4 regions of the Pseudoalteromonas sp. MIP2626 genome follow, and region 4 is predicted to be linked to each of the others. Evidence: predicted binding sites of a transcription regulator. Region 4 holds the regulator's gene; each other region holds the start of a gene.
What was found. The regulator sigma-54, encoded in region 4, starts transcription at its own class of promoters, with help from an activator protein. The targets are predictions, from matches to a motif close to GTTGGCACGNNNNTNGNNT.

Region 1 (4,188 bases), on a different contig from region 4:
GTAGTAAAATTCCGCCGGTTGCTTTAAATACATTTTTATAAGCATCTAATACAACGTGGTTAGCTTTGTCGCCAATTGCATGGGTGTTGGCACTAAAACCGCTTTTAAAACTAAGCGTAAATAACTCTTCTAGTTTTTGCTGGGTTTCGAGCATTAAGCCATGGTGGTTTTTTCTATCGGCATAATCCTCAATTAGCGCCGCGCCACGCGAACCTAATGCGCCATCAGCATAAACCTTAACGCTGCGAATAGACATAAAGTCGTTGGCATCTTGGTATCGACCTGCTTTTAACATGGTTTTTAAATCAGGACTCGCGCCACTGAGCATTGCCACAATACGCAGTGGTAAATTGCCTAGTTCACCGCGTTCTTTGTATAATTCCCAAGTGGTTTTATCTATACCCGCATCATGGGTTGAGGTAATCCCTAAACTTAATAAATGATTACCGGCAGCATCTAAAGAGTCACTAAGAGTTTGTTTTGATGGTTTTGGCATAAATTGTTTAATTAACGATTCTGCTTTATCTACAAATATACCAGTAGGATTGCCAAATTCGTCTTTAATAATTTCGCCGCCTTCTGGCGATTGGGTGTTTGCAGTAATGCCCGCAAGCTCTAGGGCTTTGCTATTTACCCAAATAGCGTGGCCATCAATTCTCGATAGTACAATAGGGCGATCGCTCACTACTTTGTCTAAATCGGCAGCGGTAGGAAACTGCTTTTTTTGCCATAGCTCTTGATTCCAGCCACGGCCAATAATCCAACCTTGTTTGTTATTTGCAAATACCTTGAGTTTATTAGTAACTTCATCAATAGAAAGCGCACCGCGTAAATCTAATTGTGACAGGTTATTACCTAAACCAATAATGTGACCGTGTGCGTCAATTAAACCCGGTAATAGCGTATTGCCATGAGCGTCAATAAGCTTGGCATCAGGAAAGCTATTTTTTAGCGTATCGCCGCCAAGTTTAACTACTTTACCGTTTTTTATAACTAAAGTAGAAAACTGCTGCACTTCACCTTTGTACAAAGGTGTGTAGCCGTTGGCGTTGTAAATAACTTTAGTTTGCGCAATCGCAAGGCTTGAGCCTGCGCAAAGGCAAGCGAGTAGCAAAGGTTTGATTATTTTTTTGAGTGGCATAGTGAGCTTATTTTTATTGTTAATGGCTTTAACATAACAAACTCACTTTTATAATACCAACCACTTGAGGTGGTTGGATTGTTATTTGTGCAGAGTAAGCCAGTTAATTTATTGGTAAATTAATTACTGACTTGCATAAAGTGTAAATTCGCTTAAAGAAAGGTGGCCGTCTTTGTCTTTATCGTAACTTGCAAAACGAGACCATAGGGCAGGGTCACTGGCTGTTTCTGCTCGGCTTAATAAGCCGTTTTGGTTACGATCAAACTTTTCAAATTGCTTGGTAATGTTATTGCTGCTGGCAAAGCTTGGTGTGCTACAAATACTAAGCGCAACGAGCGCTATATAGCTTATATTTTTCATAAATTACTCAGTAGAGGTTATTCGTAAGATAATTTTTAAATTCAACCAATGAAATTTTATTATCTTGGTTTTTATCCCATTTGCTAAAGTTGTTTAGTAAGTGCGGTTGAGCCTCAAGCTCATGGTGAATTAAATAGCCGCTTTGATCTGTATCAAGGTGATCAAAACGTTGCTTTACATCAAGTGCTAATGAATTAAAGCTTAGTAATAATAAGCAACTAACTAAACAAGCGCGTATCTTCATGGTGCTCCTTCGCAAAGCTCATTTTAATGTCATTCGTAATAAAATAAAGTACTTGCCATAATTTAACGCCCAACATTAAATCCATTTACACACTCCCTCAGGGGTTATAGCAAATACTTTTAGTTAATTTTACAAGACCAAACTTGAATTTAAACTTAAGGCTTAAACGCCTCAAACTCTTTTTTAGAGATCATTTCATCGTTATTTACATCTAAATCAGAAAACTGTTTCATTACTTCTTTATCTTTTTTGGCTTCGGTAATAGAAATTTTTCCATCCATATTTTTATCTAAAAAAGCAAAACGAGCATTAAACGATGAAGCCACGGCAGTAGCACTAATAACTAAAAACAGTAACGAAAATGCGGCTATAAGCTGTTTCATAAAAAACTCCTTTGGTTACTAGGTTAGTTACTTAATAAACTGTTTAAACTCATCTAGCGACAGCTGACCATTTTGATCAGTATCTATTTGTGAAAAGTTTTCATGAAGTACGGCGTCCTCACCAGCTTCAGCTTCGCTGAGAGTACCGTTACTGTCTTTATCAAGTTCATTAAAAGTAGCTTGTACATCCATTGCCAGCGCGTTAGCGCTCAAAAAGCCTAGCGCAACGATTGGCATAATAATTAAAAAGCGATTACTCATGGTCATTTCCTTATAAGATAAACTTAGATTAACTATTACAAAAACGATGCCAATTATTTTTATCCTTTAAATTCAGTTGCTTATAGTTTTTGGTGTTATAGGTTAAGCAAGTTTTACAGGTATCTGTGTGTTTTTTGCAACGAAATTTGGCTTATAAATAAAGAAGCAATACAAATCAAAGAGTTGAGTTGTTGCTGTTTGGCAACAGGCAGCTTTACAGTACGAATAACAGATATATAAATTGATTCAGCTAGTGTATAACTTAAATGCTTAATAATAGGCTGTTTAAAGTTACTAAAGGATGGATGCAATGCCAGCAGCGATGGCTGAAAAATACAAAGCAATACTTAATTGGCGCCCTAATTTAATTAGCCAGTTTGTAATGAGCATGTTGCTGTCGTTATTACCCTTATCGTTAGTGGTTATTGTATTTTTGAATGCGCTTAATAAGCAGTTAGCTGTAACTCAGCAAATTGTTAGTAATAACTACCAAGTAACTAAATCGTTTAATATTTTAAAACAAGAACTCAATAGTTTAGAGCGCGCTACTCGGCAAAATTGGGTACTAAAAAGTGAGTCACTCGATACGCTCATAGTTGATAAGTGGCAAGCATCGCTACAAAGTATTGAAGATCTTACACGTGTAGCGCCCAGTAAAAGTCACACCGCACAATGGCAGCGTTTAACGAATACTCTGCAACTAGCACACACTCAACTTGTTGAACAAAAACAACAGCAGGTAGCCTTATTTTTACCTATTAGCGATTTACTCGCCGAACTTACCTTATGGTTACGCGATAAAAGCGAAACCCAAATAACTAATAATCAAAAAGAAATAGCGCAGTTACAAACTTCATTTATTAACTGGCTGGTGGCGCTAATTCCGCTAACACTCTTAGTAGGAGGCGGTTTTTTGTGGCGTATAAGTGGCCGCTTAAAAAGCCTGACTAAAATTATTGGTAAATTAGGGCAAGGTGACTGGCAACAAAAAATAGCCGTGCAAGGCTCAGCAGAACTAGTTGAATTAGGTAATAAATTACAATGGGTGCAAGCTCAGTTACATATACTTGAGCAGCAAAAAGACACCTTTTTACGCCACGTTACCCACGAACTTAAAACACCTCTAGCCTCAATGGTCGAGGGCACCGACCTACTCAGCGATGAAATAGTTGGCCCTATAACTAAAGAGCAACGCGCTGTACTTGAGCTTATTAGCCAGTCTATGGTGCGCCTTCGTACTATGATTGACAGCCTACTTAGTTATAACGCGATTCGTACTAGTAAAGACAGCGTAAGTGAGGTTGAGTTTAATCATTTAATTAATAAAATTAATAGTCATTTTGAGCACCGCCTAACAGCCCGAGAGCAAACCCTTATTTGGCATAACAACTTACCTAATAAGGCGCTTGCGTTACCTGGGGAGTTAATTGAAATGATTTTAGTGCAATTAATTTCTAATGGCTTAAAGTTTTCACAACACGGGCAGGCAGTATCTATAGCGTTAACCTTTGAGCACAGTAAGCTAAAAATGGCGATAAGCGACGAGGGATGCGGAATTAAAGAGCACGAAAAAGCACATGTTTTTAGCGCATTTTATCAAGGTAAGCATAGCAAAAATGTTACGCTACAAGGCAGTGGCTTAGGCTTAACTATTGTTAAAGAGTCAGTAGAGCAATTAAACGGACAATTATTAATAGAGCAAAATGAACCCCAAGGTTGTCGATTTTTAATTACGCTTCCCATAATAACAAATCAAGGAGTTAACTAGCATGACCTCGCGTTTAATGGCTATTTTATGT
Region 2 (4,188 bases), on a different contig from region 4:
ACCTATTTATTGTTCTGTGTTTTACTAAATATAAATATACCCAAGTCAAGAAAGCGCCTTTTATATAAGCAGCTGTCTAATGTTAAGGTGCTATAAAATACCCAATTACGCATTTTTATGGTGTTTGTGTATACCTTACCCTAGCATGTTTTTTAGCTTAGTGTATTATTTTTAAACCTGCGACAATTTGAGACTAAAATGCGCCATTTATTAATCTTATGTTTTTATATTAGCTGCTTAAGCTATTCGCTACTCAGCCATGCTAATACAATTAAAACCCACTCTGTTATCGATGCTAATCAGTTTGTAAATACCGACACAAGTTGTTGGTACGACAATAAACGCTACAGCGAAGGAGCGTTAATACAAATACACTCATTTACGCTTATTTGCGGGGCTAAATTTGTACAACATAACAACAGTCAACTAATTTGGCTTAAACTCGACAAACAAGGCAATGCAATTTACCCTACTAAGCCCGCTACAATTACAGTGAATTAGCCTCTACGAGTGAATTAAGTTACACTATGCGCAGTTTAAATAAGTAGTGTAGCTATGGATAATCAACCTAAAAACCCTTTACATGGGGTAACGTTAGAACAAATACTTGTTGAGTTAGAGCAACGACTTGGCTGGAGAACTTTGGGTGAACAGGTTAAAATTAAATGCTTTACTGATGCACCAAGCATTAAATCGAGCTTAAAATTTTTGCGTAAAACCCCATGGGCACGAGATAAAGTAGAAGCGCTTTATATTCATACCATAAATAACAAGCCAATTCGTAGACCCAAAAGTGCACCAAGGCCCACTTCCGATAGAGCACCTGATACATCGGGCTTTGTTTGGCCTTCGATCAAAAAATAAATAATAAAACGGCGTGTAATAACGCCGTTTTATAGCCGTGTATTATTTATCTAGCTGTTCTTTGCAAATAACGTTTAATGATCCAGGTGAGATTGTAATAACTAATTTGTTAGAAGTTTTCACCTCTCCATCTACTACGTATTTAATCTCTTGCTCTGCACTTACTTCCACTCTTTTAGCATTTGTATGATGCGAATTAATAGCTAAATGTGTTTGTGTAATGCTGCTAAACATAAGCTCGGCAATACTCAGTACTGTAGTGCCATTTTCTTTATTGGGTATTAACCAATTCACATCAAGAAGCCCGTCACTATGATCGGGCTGCCCGCCACCTTGAGCTAGCAAAGTAGTAAAGGGTGCGGCATTAGCAACAATAAAACTATTGGTACTCACTTGCGTTGGTTCGTTATCATCAAGCTTTATCGTTAATACTTGTGCTTTTTGTTCACCAAAAGCTTGTAAAAAACCATTTAAATAGGCCAGTTGCCCAGATTTGTTTTTAGCTTCACGGTCGGCTTTTTCAATCATGGAGTGTTCAAAGCCAATTCCTGCCAGTAGTAACATTAGCTCGTCGTTACAATAAGCTGTGTCGATTAAACTTGTTTGCCCATCAATAATTAAATCACAGGCTTGTTCAACAGGAATAAATTTTGATTTTATGCCCATTAACACATGCGCTAATGCGTTAGCCGTGCCCAGCGGAATAATACCCAACCTGCATTTAGTGTGCGCTAATACACTGGCCACTTCTGTCACTGTGCCGTCACCACCACAAGCAATAATAATATCTGGCTGCTCTTTTATTGCCTGTTTAGCAAGCGCTACGCCGTTAACTTCTTTTGAGGTTGTTAATACGGTTAAGTCGTAATAAGCCGATAAACTAGCAATAATTAGGTGTTGTTTGTCTTGCCACATTTTTGTGCCCGACACTGGATTTGCAATCAAAAATGCTTTGTTTTTAATTACTAACTCACCTTTTTTATGGCGCTTAGCTAAGTGATGTAATTGGCGTTTATTAAGATTAGCTGTCTCGCGAGTTTCTTTTATTTGTGCCAGTATTTGATGCACATCGGCATCTTTATTTTGGCTAAGCAAGTAGGCCGCCATTACAAACACAGAGCGCCCGCGCCCTAAAGCACAATGCACCACCACACGGCGATCTTTTTGTACATGATGATGGATCCAATTAATTGCTTGGTTTAACTGCGAATGCGTAGGAACGCTATGATCGAGTACCGGAATGTTTAAATAATTAATGTTTTCTTGCGTAGAGCTCCACTCTAAACCGTCAAACTCGCACGTTACATCAAGTATTGCGGTAATACCGTTTTCTTTTAGCGTATCTATGTCAGAGGGAAATAATCGACATGCCAAAAACAAATGTTCATTAATCTTTTGAATAGGCGGCACTTTATCGTGCTTACGAGCCCACGCATTGTATAATTGTGCGCCAAATAAAAAAGGAATAAACGCCCAGCGAATATAAAAAGGGATAACGCCGTTTTCTCGTTTTCTAAACACTTTTGCTATATCGAATATATAAGCGCCCCCCACTAAAAGTAGTGACAATGCACTCCAATAAAATACAATCGAAAAGTAAATTGAGTTAACTTCCCAGCCAATAAATATGAGTATAAATGCCAATAGTAAGTAACTAATTGCAGCCCACATATGTTCTCCTTTTATAATATATACTCGTTGTTGTTATATTTATTAATCATGTCTTAATATTGTAAAAGCAAATTTTACGCCAGCATTCACTTATCCCTGATTAATTATATTATTGATAATTAACACTTTAATTTTTATTTATTAAGCCTTTTTTTAGTCCACTTATAAAACATTGCTGTTTTTACACTATAGTAGGCTAATTGTTCACATTAGGAAAATACACTTTGTTTACTTGTATTGGGCTGGATTGTAGAAGCATTTATAAAAACTTGCCATAACGCACCCTATCAAACACATACCCTAATAGCCGCTGGGTAGAGCTAGGTATTGCCCTGTCAGTACTTTTTGCTGCACTTAATAATGTGTGGCCACTGATATTGCGCTTAGGCTGGGTAACATTTGCATTTGGTTTATTGCACGGCATGGGGTTTGCCAGTGTATTGGGTGAGTTGGGGCTGTCGAGCGATTATCAGCTATTGAGTATTGTAGCATTTAACTTAGGGGTAGAAATTGGTCAGCTCAGTATTTTACTCATAGCATTGCCGGTGTTAATCAGCATAAGAGGCTATCAGTGGTATAAGAAATGGTTAATGCCGGTGGGTTCATTTGCTATAGCACTGATTGCATTACAATGGTCAATCGAGCGGTTTTAACCTGTAACCGCCCTAATACCAATTTGAGCACTTTTTATAGTGCTTTTTACAGTACTTTTTACAGTACTTTTTACAGTACTTTTTACAGTACTTCGTCATGCACTTCAAAAGGCATGAGTAGCGTTTTCATCGCTGGGCGAAGTGCTATTAATACTGTTTCTTCGGTGAGTTCTGGGTAGAGCATTTTTCGAAGAAATAAGCCCGCCATCATCGAAAAAATAACATTAATACGGCTATCGAGTTCTTGCTCTGAGTGTGATTTTAACAAGCTTCTATCGCTAATTAATAACTGTCTCATTCTATCGCGCGCTTGGGTATCAGCCTCGTGTAGTAACGTAGCCACTTTATTGTTTCTGGCCGCTTCTGCCATCATGTCTAAATCGATTACACACGCCCCGGTATCCATATGCCTTTGCACTCCTTTGTGCAAACTGCCTAAAAGTATTGTGAGGATATCGCCAGGCTGCTCTTCAAATTCTTGAAATATAGAAAACATTTCTTGCATATCTTGCTCAATAATACTCTCTATTATTGCTTCTTTACTTTCAAAGTAGTTATAGATATGGCCGGCACTCATACCCGCAGTTCTTGCAATTTCAGCCATGCCTGCCCCATGATAGCCTTTGCGACGAAAGCAGTCTGCTGCAGCATCTAGTACTTGTGTGCGCCGTGCTTCGACTAATGCAGGATCTGCATGTCTTTTACTTTTATGGGTCACTTACAACTCCACTATTTAACCTGTCTATTATAAAAACCAATTGCATCTAAATATTTAGTTACAGCAAATAAAGCGCTGTTAAATTAGAAGTATTATAAATTTAACATTCTAGTGATGGTCTATAGCAAAAGCTATAGACCATATAGACTACTTAATCTTGCACCGCTGGTGAGGTAACTTGCCAACCGCCGCCAACTGCTTTGTATAAGTTAATTTTACTGGCAAGTAATGCTTGCTTACCCGTAATTAACTGCTGTTGGGCACTGTACCAAGTTCTTTGCG
Region 3 (4,188 bases), on a different contig from region 4:
TTATTAGTGGCGATGCTTATGTAGATCATCCTAGTTTTGGGATGGCAGTAATTGGCCGAGTACTTGAGGCGCAAGGTTTTAGAGTGGGTATTATTGCCCAGCCAGAATGGGACTCTAAAGAAGCGTTTATGGCGCTGGGTAAACCCAATTTATTTTTTGGTGTAACCGCTGGCAACATGGACTCGATGATTAACCGTTATACTGCTGAAAAACGCATGCGCCATGATGATGCCTACACGCCAGACAACATTGGTGGTAAACGCCCTGATCGTGCGGTAATCATTTACTCACAACGTTGCCGCGAAGCGTATAAAGATGTACCACTTATTTTAGGTGGTATTGAAGCAAGTTTACGCCGTGTTGCTCATTACGATTATTGGCAAGAAAAAGTGCGTCGTAGTGTTTTGTTTGACGCTAAAGCCGATATTTTAATATATGGTAATGCGGAGCGCCCACTGGTTGAGGTTGCTCATCGTATTGCAGCGGGCGAAAGTACCGATACCATTCAAGATGTACGAGGGACTGCGGTTATTCGTAAAGAGCCGTTACCAGGCTGGCGTGGCAGTGACTCTACCGCTATTGATAAAATAGGTAAAATTGATCCAATTCCAAACCCGTATGGCGCAGATGATGTTGGCTGTAGCAAATCAGAATTTAAACAAGCAGGTATAGACTTAAAAGCCGAAGCCGCCAAGGTTATTACTATTCAGCCAGCGCGCCCTAAGCCATGGGAAAAAACCTACGTTAAATTACCTGCGTTTGAGCAAGTAAGTGTGAATAAGCCATTGTATGCACATGCTTCTCGTATTGTGCACCAAGAAACTAACCCAGGTTGTGCTCGTGCTATTTTTCAGCGCCACGGCGATCGTTCTATTTGGGTTAATCCGCCAGCATATCCACTAGAAACACATGAAATGGACGCTGTATTTGGTTTGCCGTATCAACGTATTCCTCATCCTAGCTACGGGGATGCAAAAATACCTGCCTACGACATGATTAAAACGTCAGTTAATATTATGCGAGGCTGTTTTGGTGGTTGCAGTTTCTGTTCGATTACCGAACATGAAGGGCGGATTATTCAAAGCCGTTCGCAAGAATCAATAATTGAAGAAATTGAGCAAATTAGAGATAAAGTACCCGGGTTTACCGGGGTTATTTCTGACTTAGGTGGCCCAACAGCCAACATGTATAAATTGGGTTGTACCAGCAAAAAAGCAGAAAGTACCTGTCGACGTTTATCGTGTGTATACCCTGAAATATGTAAGCATATGGATACCGATCATACGCCAACAATTGAGCTGTATAAAAAAGCCCGTGAAGTTAAAGGCATTAAAAAAATATTAATCGCCTCGGGTGTACGCTACGATTTAGCCGTGCAAGATCCACGTTACGTTAAAGAATTAGTTACTCACCATGTAGGTGGATATTTAAAAATAGCGCCAGAGCATACCGAAGATGGGCCATTATCAAAAATGATGAAACCAGGTATGGGAGCATACGATCAGTTTAAAGCGTTATTTGATAAGTACTCAAAAGAAGCGGGTAAAAAACAGTATTTAATTCCATATTTTATTTCGGCGCACCCGGGTACTAAAGACGAAGACATGGTAAACATGGCTTTGTGGCTTAAGTCGAACGACTTTAAGCTTGATCAGGTACAAAATTTTTACCCATCTCCTATGGCAAATGCGACCACTATTTATCATACCGAGATGAACTCACTGCGTAATATTAAAAACAATACCGAAGTAGTACCTGTGCCTAAAGGTGCGCGCCAGCGTCGCTTACATAAAGCAACTTTACGCTATCACGATCCAGCGGGCTGGCCAATGATCCGCGAAGCACTGCGTAAAATGGGCAAAGCTAACCTTATAGGTAAAGCGCCAAATTGCTTAGTGCCAGAAGAAGGGCGCGACGAAAGAGCTGCAAAAGGAAGTAGTCGAGGTGGGCGCCCAGCATTAACGCGCCATACTGGTTTTAGCCAATTTCATAAGGCCAATACAAAACCAAAGGTAGCGAGTAATCGCCAAAGAGCTAAATAGAGCTCATAGCTTAAAAAGTAGTTAGCCTGTTTGGCTTATTACTAAGCTTGGGCTTGATTACTGAATATATGAGCACTGAAAAAAATGCCGCTTATTTTGCAATAAGCGGCATTTTTTATGTAAGTTATTTAAGTAAAACTTAAATAATATCAATTTTGTTACGAATGATTTTTACGCCATCCATATTTTCTAAAAACTTTTGTGCCAACGCACGCTCAAAACCTGTTTGCGCTTTACCGTATAAATCTACTTCGCCATTTTTAACTTGTACGCGAATATCGCTTAGCGCTAAATTGGGGTTGGTACGCAAAGTGTGGGTAATCGATTGCTGTAAGTTAGGTTGGGTTGCCAGGCTGCTAACGACAACCATATTTGTTGTAGCACTCACTTTTGTAGCGCATGCTAATAAAAACAAACAACAAAATGATACTAAAGCGATAGTTAATTTTAAACGGCTCATAATCATATCCTTACATTGCAATTAATCGGGTAGCCAAATTAGGCGGAGTTACCATGGTAGTTACAATTATCGTTCCATATTTAATGTACTGAAAATAAAGGCTATTTTATTAAGTGGGAATTCAGGTGGGCAATAGTTACATAAAACTAAGTAGAGATTACATAGCCCTAAACCATGCAGTTATGGGGGGAGCAGGCATTAAAAAGCCGACATTTTTGTCGGCTAACATAATACTACTTACAGTATGCGCTTAAGTTACTTTTTCTTTTTTACCTTAGCTTTTTTCTTCGCTTTCATTTTAACCGGATCTTTACGCTTTTTAGCCGGCGGCTTAGCTTCTTTATGCTTTGGCTCTAATCCTTTAATAACACGGCGTTTAAGTTTTTGCTCAATATAGCGCTCTATTTTATAAAGAATGCCAATATCGTGCGCTTCAACCAGTGAAATAGCGATGCCTTTTTTACCAGCGCGGCCCGTACGGCCAATACGGTGTACGTATATATCGGCTGTGCGTGGTAGGTCAAAGTTTATTACATGGCTAATATCAGCTACGTCGATACCGCGCGCCGCTACATCGGTAGCAACTAATATACGGGTTTTGCCGCTATGGAAGTTTTCCATCGCTTTCATGCGTTTGTCTTGCGGCATTTCGCCGCGTAACCAGGCTGCTTTAACGTCGTTAGTTGTTAGTTCACCAATTAGCGTTTCAAGACGCTCACGGGTTTTAACAAACACTATGGCTTTAGTTACGTCTGGGCCATTAAGGGTATTAACTAACAGCTCAAGTTTATGATGATAGTCGTCGGCTAAATGTACCCACTGGTGAATTTTAGCCTTTTCTTTGCGTGACGATTCGGCTTCAAGCAATGCTGGATCGTTTAGCGTTGTTTCAGCAAACCTTTCAACACTGTCGCCTTCAAGGGTTGCTGAGAATAAAAAGCACTGACGACGATTTTTAGCTTCGTCACAAATACGGCTCATTTCTTTTTTAAAGCCCATGTCTAGCATGCGGTCGGCTTCATCAATAATAAGCATTTCTACGTGTTCAGCATGAAAGTTTTCGGTTTCTAAATATTCCATTAAACGCCCTGGGGTGGCGATTAAAATGTCATTATTTTTTTCAAAAATCTCTTTATGCGTACCATAGTTAATACCGCCTGTTACTACCCCAATTTTAAGGTTAGTACGTTTAGCAAGTAGTTCGCATTGTTCATGAATTTGATAAGCTAGCTCACGAGTTGGCGTCATTACTAATACGCGCGCAAAACCAGGATCACGACGCGGAAAATCCAATAAATATTGAATAGCCGGAATTAAAAAGGCGGCTGTTTTACCTGTACCTGTAGGCGCAGATGCTAAAATGTCACGCCCCTGAAGTGCTTCAGGAATAGCTTGTTGTTGAATGCTGGTTGGCGTTTCGTAACCCATTTTATTAATGGCGTCGAGTAGCTTGTTATCAAGATCAAATTCAGAAAATTGCATAGAGTGTCAAAAATAAAGGACAATGGCACTAATTATACTCGGTTACGCCTGCTTGGTGAATGAAAAGGTGAAAAAATGTCTGGTTTTGCATTTAAACAATTTAAAGTTGCGCACGAACAGTGTGCAATGAAGGTATCAACCGATGGTATTTTGCTTGGAGCATGGGCTAATTTAAGTAATGCCAACAGCTTGCTCGATATAGGT
Region 4 (4,188 bases):
CATCTTGAAATAAGGTAATAGATGCGTCAAATTGTACCGCTAATTGTGCTAATACGGTAGCAGCTCTAGCATGCAGGCCTAGCTTGTTTTTTATTAAAAATGTATTTTCTAAGCGCATAAGATACTCTACTTAAGCTGAACAGATGATTATTTAAATTGAATTATTTTTCTTGCTCGCGATGGCGAATTTTTACATTAGGGTGAGACATAGCAAAGCTTTCACCAATTGTTTGCGCTAAATAAACTGAGCGGTGCTGACCACCAGTACAACCAATAGCAATGGTTAAATAACTGCGATTATTACGCTCTAGGTGTGGTAACCACGTTTGTACAAAGGTTTGAATTTGCCAAGTGAATTTTTGCACAATACTATGACTAGCTAAATAATCTTTTACTGGTTGATCTAATCCAGTTAAAGGCTTGAGCTCCGGTTCCCAGTGTGGGTTTGGTAAAAAACGCGCATCAAAAACATAATCAGCACCTTTGGGAATACCATGCTTAAAGCCAAACGACTCAAAGGTAATGATAAGCTGTTTGTCTTTTTTACCGAGTATGGTTTCACGCATAGATTCAGCAAGTTGATGCACACTTAAATCGGTTGTATCAATGACATGATCAGCCCGCGTTACGAGTACATCGAGTAATTCTTTTTCCTTTTTTATTGCTAAATCTAGCGGTAGCGAATCAATCGAAAGCGGGTGCAAACGACGCGTTTCTGAATAACGGCGGATTAACGTTTGATCGTCGCTATCTAAATAAAATAACGTTGGTTTAGCAAAGTCGGGCAAGTACTCAAGAATATCGTTAAACTGCTGCTGATCTTTAGGCAGGTTACGCACGTCTATACTAACGGCTATTTTATCGTAGTTATCAGAGACACTGCGCACTAATGAAGGCAGCAAATTTACCGGAATATTATCTACACAATAGTAACCTAAATCTTCTACAACACGTAAAGCAACTGACTTACCAGAACCTGATCGGCCACTTATAATAATTAATTCCATTTACCACCCCTTTATTAGTAACTAGGATTGATCCAAAATAACTTGGTATAACGCTTCATCAGACTTTGCCGCACGCAATTGCTTACAAAACTCTTTATCGTTTAGTTTATCAGCTATTGTGGCTAGTGTTTTCAAGTGCTGCTGGTTATCGCCATCGGGCACTATAAGCGCAACAAAAATATCAACTGGACGATTATCAATTGCATCAAAATTAATAGCGGTTTCGCTTATTAAAATTAAGGCAAGAGGCTCTTGTGCCCCGCTCATACGGCCATGTGGAATTGCTATTCCTCGGCCAATACCGGTACTACCTAGCTTTTCTCTTGCCAATAAAGCAGTGAGAATATCTTGCTGAGGTAAATACGGCATTTTTTTATGCGCGAGTTCACTGATGAATTCTAAAATTCTTTTTTTACTATTAAAAAGGACCACAGCTTTGCTGCAGTCCTGGCATATAAGTGAGCTTAATTTCATAGTGTTAGTGTCGAGCAAACTTCTCTTTGTGTTTAATTACTTGACGATCGAGTTTGTCAATCAACGAGTCAATGGCAGCGTACATATCTTGGTGTTCGGTCGATGCAAATAGCTCAGCGCCACTTACAAAAATTGTTGCTTCAGCTTTTTGACTTAATTTTTCTACATCGAGAATAACATGCACATTAGTTATGTGATCTGAGTGTCTTTGCAGCTTTGCAAATTTATTATTTACATAGTCTCTTAATGAGTCTGTAATGTCTACATGACGACCAGTTAAGTTTAGTTGCATCAGCATTTTCCTCTTTGTTGTACGTCTTAAATCAAGCTTTTACGTTGATTCGACGGGGGAATAGCCAGAGATTCGCGATATTTTGCAATTGTCCGTCTAGCTACTTTAATTCCTTGCTCAGCCAATATATCTGCAATCTTGCTATCACTCAATGGTTTGGCTAAGTTTTCTGCAGCTATCAACTTTTTAATCAGGGCACGTATGGCAGTTGATGAACATTCGCCACCATTTTCGGTGCTTACATGGCTTGAAAAAAAGTACTTAAGCTCAAAAATGCCACGTGGAGTGTGCATATATTTTTGCGTAGTGACCCGTGAAATAGTCGACTCGTGCATTTCAACTATTTCGGCAACATCGTTTAATACCATAGGTTTCATGGCTTCTGGGCCATGTTCAAAAAACGCTTGTTGCTGCTTAACAATACAATTAGTTACTTTCAGGAGTGTTTCGTTTCTACTTTCTAGGCTTTTAATAAACCATTTAGCTTCTTGTAAGTGCGAGCGAATAAATTGGCTGTCACCGCTGGATTTTACTGTACGAGACATAGCCGCATATTGGCTGTTAACACGTATTTTTGGCATGCTATCTGGGTTTAGCTCTACCACCCAGCGGCCTTTTATTTTTTTAACAGACACGTCAGGTATAACGTATTCAGACTCTTCTCTGACAATAGTATCCGCAGGCTTAGGATTAAGCGTATGAATAAGTGTCATTATTTCTTTAAGCTCTTCTTCTTTGAGCTTAGTTTTTTTCATTAACGTACGATAGTCGCGAGCAGCGAGTAAATCGATATGATCAGTTAACACCATTTTTGTTTCGTTAATATAAGGGGTGTCTTTATCAAATTGATTTAATTGAATGCATAAGCATTCTTGCAAGCTGCGAGCTGCAATACCAACAGGATCAAATAATTGAATGCGCTTTAGCACTGCTTCTATTTCATCTAGTTCTACTTCGTGTTCGTCGTCAGTTTCTTGGTTAAAGCTTGCTAAAAGGTCTTCGCAACTGAGGGTTAAAATACCAGAGTCATCTACGGCTTCAACGATAGCTATGGCAATAGCTTCGTCGGTAGGGCTAAAAGGGGTGAGCTGTAATTGCCACATTAAGTATTCATGCAGGGTTTCGGTTGATGCACCTTGATAAATAGATTCATCTTCAGGCATTGGCCCTGATGAAGAGGCAGGCGCTGCGCTCATATATTCATCCCATGATACATCCATGGCCATGTCGTCGCTTATGGTGTCTTTATTTAGTGCTTCACCGCTATCTTGCTCATACTCGCTTGGGGTGTCGTCAGCAGAGGCGCTAACAGTAATGTCATCTGCTTTTTGCTCGTTTTTACCTGCTGATTCTTCCGTGTAATCTTGTTCATCAACTTCAAGTAATGGGTTGCTATCAAGTGCTTCTTGTATTTCTTGCTGGAGATCCAAGGTACTAAGCTGCAATAAGCGAATAGCCTGTTGCAGTTGCGGAGTCATTGTAAGTTGCTGGCCCATGCGCAGCTGTAATGATTGCCTCATTTATCTCTAACAATCCTTATAAATTGATATGATTAATCTTAGCAGATGCTTATAGTAATAACATAAATATTACAGTTTGAACTGCTCGCCTAAATAAACATCACGTACTGTTTTATCGTTTAATACAAATTCAGGAGTACCAGATGCAATTAGCTCCCCATGAGAAACAATGTAGGCTTTTTCACAAACATCAAGGGTTTCCCTTACATTGTGGTCGGTAATTAGTACGCCAATACCACGATTTTTAAGGTGTTCTATAATTTTTTTAATATCGAGTACTGAAATAGGATCCACGCCAGCAAAGGGCTCATCAAGCAATATAAATTTAGGATCTGCAGCTAAAGCACGTGCTATTTCTACGCGGCGACGTTCACCACCAGATAGCGCCATACCTAAGCTGTCGCGAATATGTTGCAGGCTAAATTCGTCCAATAAACTATTTAGGGTTTCTTCCCTGGCTTGTTTATTTAGTTGCTTACGCGTTTCTAAAATAGCCATTAAATTTTGATACACAGTGAGCTTTCTAAAAATAGAAGATTCTTGTGGTAAATAACCAATACCTAAACGAGCACGGCTGTGCATAGGAAGTAAGGTAATATCGTTATCATCAATTAATATTTTACCTTTGTCGCTAGGTACTAAGCCTACAATCATGTAAAAGGTAGTGGTTTTACCTGCGCCATTTGGGCCAAGTAAACCAACAATGCTACCAGCTTTTACTTCAAGTCCTACATTTTTAACAACTTCACGGCCTTTATAGCTTTTTGCTAATAGCTCTGCTTTTAATGTACTCATGGCTGACCTTTATTGAGTTTTTGTTCTTTTTTTACGTCTACAGGCACTAAAATAGTGTGTACCCGATCAGTTGAGTTTTCATCTTTTTCAGCACTTATAA

Region 1: HC000_RS08320 (EF-hand domain-containing protein) is a predicted target of sigma-54. The motif match lies at 2,425-2,443, and genes of this name have one in related genera.
Region 2: HC000_RS05500 (diacylglycerol kinase family protein) is a predicted target of sigma-54. The motif match lies at 2,601-2,619, and genes of this name have one in related genera.
Region 3: HC000_RS16395 (BON domain-containing protein) is a predicted target of sigma-54. The motif match lies at 2,563-2,581, and genes of this name have one in related genera.

The regions. Positions count from the first base shown of each region.
Region 1 is NZ_JAATTW010000014.1:30,956-35,143, reverse strand. Features, by position in the region: gene HC000_RS08340 (amidohydrolase) at 1-1,141, opposite strand, end outside; gene HC000_RS08335 (EF-hand domain-containing protein) at 1,265-1,501, opposite strand; gene HC000_RS08330 (hypothetical protein) at 1,509-1,745, opposite strand; gene HC000_RS08325 (hypothetical protein) at 1,901-2,128, opposite strand; gene HC000_RS08320 (EF-hand domain-containing protein) at 2,156-2,389, opposite strand; gene HC000_RS08315 (HAMP domain-containing sensor histidine kinase) at 2,700-4,157, shown strand; gene HC000_RS08310 (hypothetical protein) at 4,159-4,188, shown strand, end outside.
Region 2 is NZ_JAATTW010000006.1:61,604-65,791, forward strand. Features, by position in the region: gene HC000_RS05490 (YnjH family protein) at 199-501, shown strand; gene HC000_RS05495 (VF530 family protein) at 556-864, shown strand; gene HC000_RS05500 (diacylglycerol kinase family protein) at 907-2,535, opposite strand; partial or broken gene HC000_RS05505 (HupE/UreJ family protein) at 2,835-3,188, shown strand; gene HC000_RS05510 (TetR/AcrR family transcriptional regulator) at 3,271-3,906, opposite strand; gene HC000_RS05515 (efflux transporter outer membrane subunit) at 4,058-4,188, opposite strand, start outside.
Region 3 is NZ_JAATTW010000061.1:5,797-9,984, forward strand. Features, by position in the region: gene HC000_RS16390 (YgiQ family radical SAM protein) at 1-2,042, shown strand, start outside; gene HC000_RS16395 (BON domain-containing protein) at 2,182-2,502, opposite strand; gene srmB (ATP-dependent RNA helicase SrmB) at 2,758-3,984, opposite strand; gene HC000_RS16405 (methyltransferase) at 4,060-4,188, shown strand, end outside.
Region 4 is NZ_JAATTW010000003.1:136,948-141,135, forward strand. Features, by position in the region: gene HC000_RS03420 (HPr family phosphocarrier protein) at 1-118, opposite strand, end outside; gene rapZ (RNase adapter RapZ) at 162-1,007, opposite strand; gene ptsN (PTS IIA-like nitrogen regulatory protein PtsN) at 1,029-1,481, opposite strand; gene hpf (ribosome hibernation promoting factor) at 1,486-1,773, opposite strand; gene HC000_RS03440 (RNA polymerase factor sigma-54) at 1,800-3,293, opposite strand; gene lptB (LPS export ABC transporter ATP-binding protein) at 3,363-4,088, opposite strand; gene lptA (lipopolysaccharide transport periplasmic protein LptA) at 4,085-4,188, opposite strand, start outside.